Regions from separate parts of the Actinosynnema sp. NPDC004786 genome, predicted to be linked through region 1. Evidence: riboswitches for the same ligand, from Rfam matches in the RefSeq annotation. Region 1 holds a riboswitch; the other holds the start of a gene.
The links. Region 1 has a riboswitch for glycine ahead of gcvT (glycine cleavage system aminomethyltransferase GcvT). Riboswitches for the same ligand answer to the same signal wherever they lie in the genome.

Region 1 (3,396 bases):
TGGTCCCCTTGATCGTCCGATCGGGTGACACCAGGGGCGGTTCAGGCGTGGTTGCGTGGTCGGGCCGGCGACCAGTCGGGCGACGTGGGCGCGTTCGATCGTCATCATCCGGGTGAATGAGGGACGATGACGCTTGACACGACCGGTGCGGCGACGGGCCGCCCGGCCGAGCGACACGGACGGAGAGCGATCAGTGAACGTCAAGAAGGTGGTGACGCTGGCGGCGGTCGCGCTGGTGCTGTTCCTCCTGATCACCCAGCCGAACGAGTCCGCCCAGGCGGTGCGGACCGCCCTGGGGTGGCTCCAGGCCGGCGCGGAGTCGATCATCACCTTCGTCCGCAGCCTCTTCGCCTAGCGACCCCTCCGGCGTCGCCGAACTCCGCTCAATGCGGTCACGAGCGGTGACCGCAGGATCCGAGCGTTGCACCATACGGGTGGAATGAGGGCTATAACGCCCTGGTAACAGGGTTTTAGACAAACCGGGGTCTAGCGGTTGTCGGTACCCGCTAATACGGTGCGTCGCATTGGCTGATCTTCGACCGACGAGGAGGCAGAATGGTCGAGGACTCCGGAGTCGACGAGCTGTTGCGGCAGTGGGCGGCTGAGCGCTCGGACGACGCCGAGCTGCGGGAGGTGAACCGGATCAAGGACGCGTGGCTCGCGGAAGCCCCGCCGTCCGCGCCGGGGATCCCCGTGCAGCGGGCGAATGGCGGTCCCCGCGGCCTGGTGAAGGTCGAGTCCGCGGATCCGGCGTACGTGGCGGCGATGCGGAAGCGGGCGCCCGAGGTGCCCGAGGTCCTGCTCGCGGCCGCCGCCAGCTACTGGCAGCTGGTGGGCGATCTCTCCGAGGCCGAGCTGTGGTGGGACGCGGGCATCAGCCCGTTGGACCAGCGCGCTCTGGACTACCGGGCGGCCGGGCTCACCCCCGCCGACCTCGGTCGTCGCCTCGGCCCGATGACGGTGCTCCAGCACCTGCGTCGGGGCAGCGCGGCGGCCTGGTGCGTGGCCAGGTTGCAGAGGCAACGCCGGGACGGCGTGGCCTAGGTCCGACGAGTCGGGGCGGGCTCCTGTGGTCGAGGAGCCCTTGCCTTGAGGGGGCGGGCTCCTGCACGAGGAGCCCCGGCCCCGGTGGCGCGGCCCCGGCGCCCCGGAACCGGACGAACCGGACTCCGGGCGGAACACCCGTTACCCTTGAGGCGTGCAGGGCCTCATCACCCCCAAGCGGCTGGCCATCGCCGCCGCGTGCCTGGCGTCGCTGGTCGTGTGCTGCGGCCTGGCCTACTGGCAGTGGGAGCGGTTCTCCGAGGCGGGCGGCACGTTCCAGAACCTCGGCTACGTCTTCCAGTGGCCGCTGTTCGGCCTCTTCCCCGCGTTCATGGTGTGGCGCATCCGCAGGCTGGACGCCCGCCGCAAGGCCGAGGCCGCCCGGGAGCCGGTGGTCGAGCCGCCGCGCCCGGTGGTTACCGTGGAGCCCGTCAGGACACCCGTGCCGGACGACGAGGACGACGAGCTCGCGGCCTACAACCGCATGCTCGCCCAGCTCCACGCGCGGGACCAGCGGTGAGGCGAAGGTAGGACGATGAGCGGCGCGTTGACCAGGTTCCGGTTCATGGCTTACGTGGTCGGTGTCGGCCTGCTGCTGCTCGTGGTCGCCATGATCGCCAAGTACGCGGGCGGCAACGCGGGCATGATGCAGGTCGTCGGCCCCGTCCACGGCTTCCTCTACGCCGTCTACCTGGTGCTGACCGTCGACCTGGCGCTCAAGGCCCGCTGGTCGATCAAGGGCACCGCCCTGGTGCTGCTCGCGGGCACGATCCCGTTCGTGTCGTTCTACGCCGAGCGCAAGGTCGTGGAGACCGTCCGGGCCGAGAAGAGCCTGTGACCGGGGTTGACCCCGCCCGCCGGCCACCCCTAGCGTCTGGCGGTACCAACTGAACACGGCCGTCGATGTCGCGCGGGAGAGTCCCCCGAGCGGGGCGCCGAAGGAGCAACTCCTCCCCGGAATCTCTCAGGCCCAGGTACCGCGCGACGAAGGCAACTCTGGAAAGCAGGCGCACCCGCTGCGCCTCGCCCACGGTGCAAGCCGCCCGCGCCGGGTGGCGAAGCTCTCAGGCTCATGGCAGAGGGGGAGGCTCACTCGACGAGGAGTCTCCGATGGGCCGTGTCATCCTTTCGCACGTGACGCTCTCGGGCGCGCCCGCGCCGACCCGACCGGTCGGCCCGCCGGCGTGCCCGCACCCAGGGAGGACCCGCCCGATGGAAAGCCGCCGCACGCCCCTGTACGCCGAGCACGAGGCGCTGGGCGCCCAGTTCACCGACTTCGCGGGCTGGCGGATGCCGCTGCGCTACGACAGCGAGCTGGCCGAGCACCGCGCGGTGCGCACCTCGGCGGGCCTGTTCGACCTGACCCACATGGGTGAGATCGTGCTCACCGGCCCCGAGGCGGGCGCGGCGCTGGACCACGCCCTGGTCGGCCACGCCTCCGCGATCGGGGTGGGCCGCGCCCGGTACACGATGATCTGCGAGGCCGACGGCGGCGTGATCGACGACCTGATCGTCTACCGCACCGGTGACCAGGAGTACCTCGTCGTCGCGAACGCCTCGAACGCCGCCGTCGTCCACGAGGCCCTGGTCGAGCGCGCGAAGGGCTTCGACACCACCGTCGAGGACAGGTCCGCCGACTACGCGCTGCTCGCCGTGCAGGGCCCGCGGTCCACCGCCATCCTCGAAGCGCTCACCCCCACCGACCTGACCTCGGTCAAGTACTACGCCTCGTACCCGACCGAGGTCGCGGGCAAGCCGGCCCTGCTCGCCCGCACCGGCTACACCGGCGAGGACGGCTTCGAGCTGTTCGTCGCCCCGGCCGACGCCGCGCACGTCTGGCAGGCGCTGCTGGAGGCGGGCGCGCCGCACGACCTCAAGCCCGCCGGCCTCGGCTGCCGCGACACCCTCCGCCTGGAGGCGGGGATGCCGCTGTACGGCAACGAGCTGGGCCGGGACCACACCCCGTTCCACGCCAACCTCGGCCGGGTGGTGAAGCTCGACAAGCCGGGCGACTTCGTCGGCCGCGACGCGCTGGCCGCCGTCGCCGAGCAGGGCGTGACCGAGACCCTGGTCGGCCTGAAGACCACCTCCCGCCGCGCCCCCCGGCACGGCTACCCGGTGCTGGACGCGGACGGCAACCGCATCGGCGAGGTGACCAGCGGCGCGCTGTCGCCGACCCTCGGCTACTCGGTGGCGATGGCCTACGTCACCACCGGCCACACCGAGCCGGGCACGGAACTCTCGGTCGACGTGCGGGGCAAGCACGAGCCGGTCGAGGTCGTCGCGCTGCCCTTCTACCAGCGAACCAGCTAAGGGAGAGACCCACACATGTCCGAGCACTTCAACACCTCC
Region 2 (3,396 bases), on a different contig from region 1:
TCGGCGGCACGGCCGGGCCGGACCGGCGTGGTTCGGCCGCTCCGACGGCACCGCTTGGCACCTCTGGCGCGCTGCGTGCTCGGCTCGGATCCCGCGTGCGGCTCGGCGCGGCGGCTGAACCCGGCTCGGCTCCCGCCGGGCTTGCTGCGGCGGCTGAACCAGGATCGATCCGCCCGCCAGGTCTCCGCCGGATCACGTCGGCCGCCGGCCCGACCCGGGTCGAGGGAGCCGACTGTTCGCTCGGCCGCTCCCGTCGCGCCGCTCCCACCACCTCGCCGCGCTGCCTCGCCTTGCCCGGCCGCTTCACCGCGCCTTGCCGCGTAGCCCTCGCCGCGTTCCACCACCCCGCCTGACCGGGTCGCCGCGTCACCGGGTCGTCGCCTGACCGGGCCGCCGGTCGTGCTCGCGCAGGGGTACCCGCCCGGGGGAACCCCGTTTTCGATCCTGCCGGCACACACCGACAATTCCGGCCGACCGGGCGCGGACGAGCGGGTCGGGTGCCTGACCCGGCACGACACCTGCGAAGGGCCGGAACGTCGGCCGCGCGCCGTGGACGGCCCTCCGCAAGCGTGTGCGGTGAGTTGTGGATCAACCCCGCGTGCCACCTACGGGTGTCACGTGTCCGGGTTACACAACGTCAACCTTGCTCGGCTAAACGATCACTAAACGTCATCCGAATGGCTTACGCCAAGCGACTCTCTCAACCTCTACCTCACGTTGAGGTCAGACACGCCCCGCGCGTCGCGTTGACCTGCCCCCTAGGCGGTCTTACCGTCGAACTCAGGTGAATTGCCACGGTGTTGTTTCCCGACACCGCGGCGGCTTCACGTTGGTCGCCGGTCGTCGTGGCCGGACCGAGGGGAGGCAGGCGTGGTCGAGGAAGCGCCCATCCGGGCCGGATCCGGCGAACAGGGTGAGCTGTTCCCGGACTCCTCGCTGCCGGACGAACTGGTCGGGTACCGCGGCCCCGCCGCGTGCCAGATCGCGGGCATCACCTACCGCCAGCTGGACTACTGGGCGCGCACGGGCCTGGTCAACCCGACGATAAGGAGCGCTCACGGCTCCGGCAGCCAGCGGCTCTACTCGTTCAAGGACATCCTGGTCCTCAAGGTCGTCAAACGGCTCCTGGACACCGGCGTCTCGTTGCAGAACATCCGGGTCGCGGTCGACCACCTGCGCCGCCGCGGCGTGCAGGACCTGGCCCGGATCACGTTGTTCAGCGACGGCACCACGGTCTACGAGTGCACCTCCCCGGAGGAGGTGGTCGACCTGCTCCAGGGCGGCCAGGGGGTGTTCGGCATCGCGGTCAGCGGCGCGATGCGGGAGATCAGCGGCACGATCCACGACTTCCCCGCCGAACGCGCGGACGGCGCGGAGATCGTGGAGGCGGCCGACGACGAGCTGTCCCGCCGCCGTCGCACCCGGGCCATCGGCTGACCCGGCGAGGCCCGGCGGCAACTGAGATCCACGTCGCGCCGGCGGTTCCGAGGGCGTCCCCGCCGGGTACCATTCGCGCGTAGTCGCTTTATCCCGCGCGGGAGAGTCCGAGCCAGTCTCGGCGCCGAAGGAGCAAATCCTCCCCGGAACCTCTCAGGCGCAAGGACCGTGCGGGTGAGACGCCTCTGGAAAGCGGGTCGGCAGCACGCCGACCCCGCCGACGGTGCAAGCCCGGCCTCCGGGTGAAGCTCTCAGGCGCCCGACGTCGGGCAGAAGACAGAGGGGGAGGGCAACGGCAGGAGTCTGTCCGGAGCCCTGGAGGCCAGCACCGATGACGCAGGACCGCATCCCCCTCGCCGCACTCGAGCACGGCACCCCGTTCGCCGACCGGCACGTGGGCCCGCGGCCCGCCGAGCTGGCCCGCATCCTCGACGTCATCGGGGTCGGGTCGCTGGAGGAGCTGGCGCAGCGCGCCGTCCCCGAGTCGATCCGCGAGCGCGACCTGGCGCTCGACCTGCCCGAGCCCGCCACGGAGACCGAGGCGCTGGCCGAGCTGCGCGCCCTCGCCGCGCGGAACCGCCCGATGACGCAGATGATCGGCCTGGGCTACTACAACACCACGACGCCGCCGGTCATCCTCCGCAACGTGCTGGAGAACCCCGCCTGGTACACCGCGTACACGCCGTACCAGCCGGAGATCTCCCAGGGCCGCCTCGAAGCGCTGCTGAACTTCCAGACCATGGTCGCCGACCTGACCGGCCTGCCGCTGGCCAACGCCTCGATGCTGGACGAGTCCACCGCCGCGGCCGAGGCGATGACGCTGGTCCGCCGCGCCGGCCGGTCGAAGTCGGCCAGGTTCGTGGTGGACGCCGACACGCTGCCGCAGACGCTGGCCGTGATCGAGACCCGCGCCGAGCCGCTGGGCATCGAGGTGGTGACCGCCGACCTGTCGCAGGGCCTCGAAGGGCTCGGCCTGGGCGGCGACTTCTTCGGCGTGCTGCTGTCCTACCCCGGCGCGTCCGGCGTGGTCCGCGACCACGCGGGCGTCATCGAGGAGGTGCACCGGGCCGGCGCGCAGGTCGTGGTGGCGGCCGACCTGCTGTCGCTGGCGCTGCTGCGCCCGCCCGGCGAGATCGGCGCGGACGTGGTCGTGGGCACCACCCAGCGGTTCGGCGTGCCGATGGGCTTCGGCGGGCCGCACGCCGGGTACATGGCCGTGCGGCAGGGCCTGGAGCGGCAGCTCCCGGGCCGGCTCGTCGGCGTGTCCGTCGACGCGGACGGCTCCGTCGCCTACCGCCTCGCCCTCCAGACGCGCGAGCAGCACATCCGCCGGGAGAAGGCCACCAGCAACATCTGCACCGCCCAGGTGCTGCTCGCCGTGATCGCGTCGATGTACGCGGTGTACCACGGCCCGGAAGGGCTGAAGGACATCGCGACCCGCGCGCACCGGATGGCGACCGTGCTGGCCGCCGGCCTGCTGGAGGGCGGCGTCGAGGTCGTGCACGGCGAGTTCTTCGACACCGTGCGGGCGCGCGTGGAGGGCCGCGCGGCCGAGGTCGTCGCCGCCGCGCGGGACCTGGGCGTGAACCTGTGGCAGGTGGACGCGGACGTGGTGTCGATCGCGTGCGACGAGACGACCACGCGCGAGCACCTGGGGCTCGTGTGGAAGGCGTTCGGCGTGACCGTCGCCGACGTGGACGGCCTGGACGCCGACACCGCCGACGGCATCCCCGCCGACCTGCGCCGCACCAGCGACTACCTGACGCACCCGGTGTTCCACGCGCACCGCTCCGAGACCGCGCTGCTGCGCTACCTGCGGGCGTTGTCGGACAAGGACGTCGCGCTGGACCGCAGCATGATCCCGCTGGGCTCGTGCACGATGAAGCTCAACGCCACGGCCGAGATGGAGGCGATCACCTGGCCGGAGTTCGCCGACCTGCACCCGTTCGCGCCCGCGTC

Region 2: it holds a riboswitch for glycine, as region 1 does, so the genes downstream of both, gcvP (aminomethyl-transferring glycine dehydrogenase) here and gcvT (glycine cleavage system aminomethyltransferase GcvT) in region 1, are expected to answer to the same signal.

The regions. Positions count from the first base shown of each region.
Region 1 covers NZ_JBSGBG010000051.1:2,171-5,566, reverse strand. Annotated here, with positions in the region: gene ACWEFJ_RS32995 (hypothetical protein) at 194-355, shown strand; gene ACWEFJ_RS32990 (helix-turn-helix transcriptional regulator) at 556-1,044, shown strand; gene ACWEFJ_RS32985 (hypothetical protein) at 1,199-1,564, shown strand; gene ACWEFJ_RS32980 (DUF3817 domain-containing protein) at 1,580-1,882, shown strand; glycine riboswitch at 1,946-2,034, shown strand; glycine riboswitch at 2,036-2,130, shown strand; gene gcvT (glycine cleavage system aminomethyltransferase GcvT) at 2,257-3,357, shown strand; gene glyA (serine hydroxymethyltransferase) at 3,373-3,396, shown strand, end outside.
Region 2 covers NZ_JBSGBG010000022.1:28,995-32,390, forward strand. Annotated here, with positions in the region: gene ACWEFJ_RS20885 (MerR family transcriptional regulator) at 871-1,437, shown strand; glycine riboswitch at 1,526-1,616, shown strand; gene gcvP (aminomethyl-transferring glycine dehydrogenase) at 1,769-3,396, shown strand, end outside.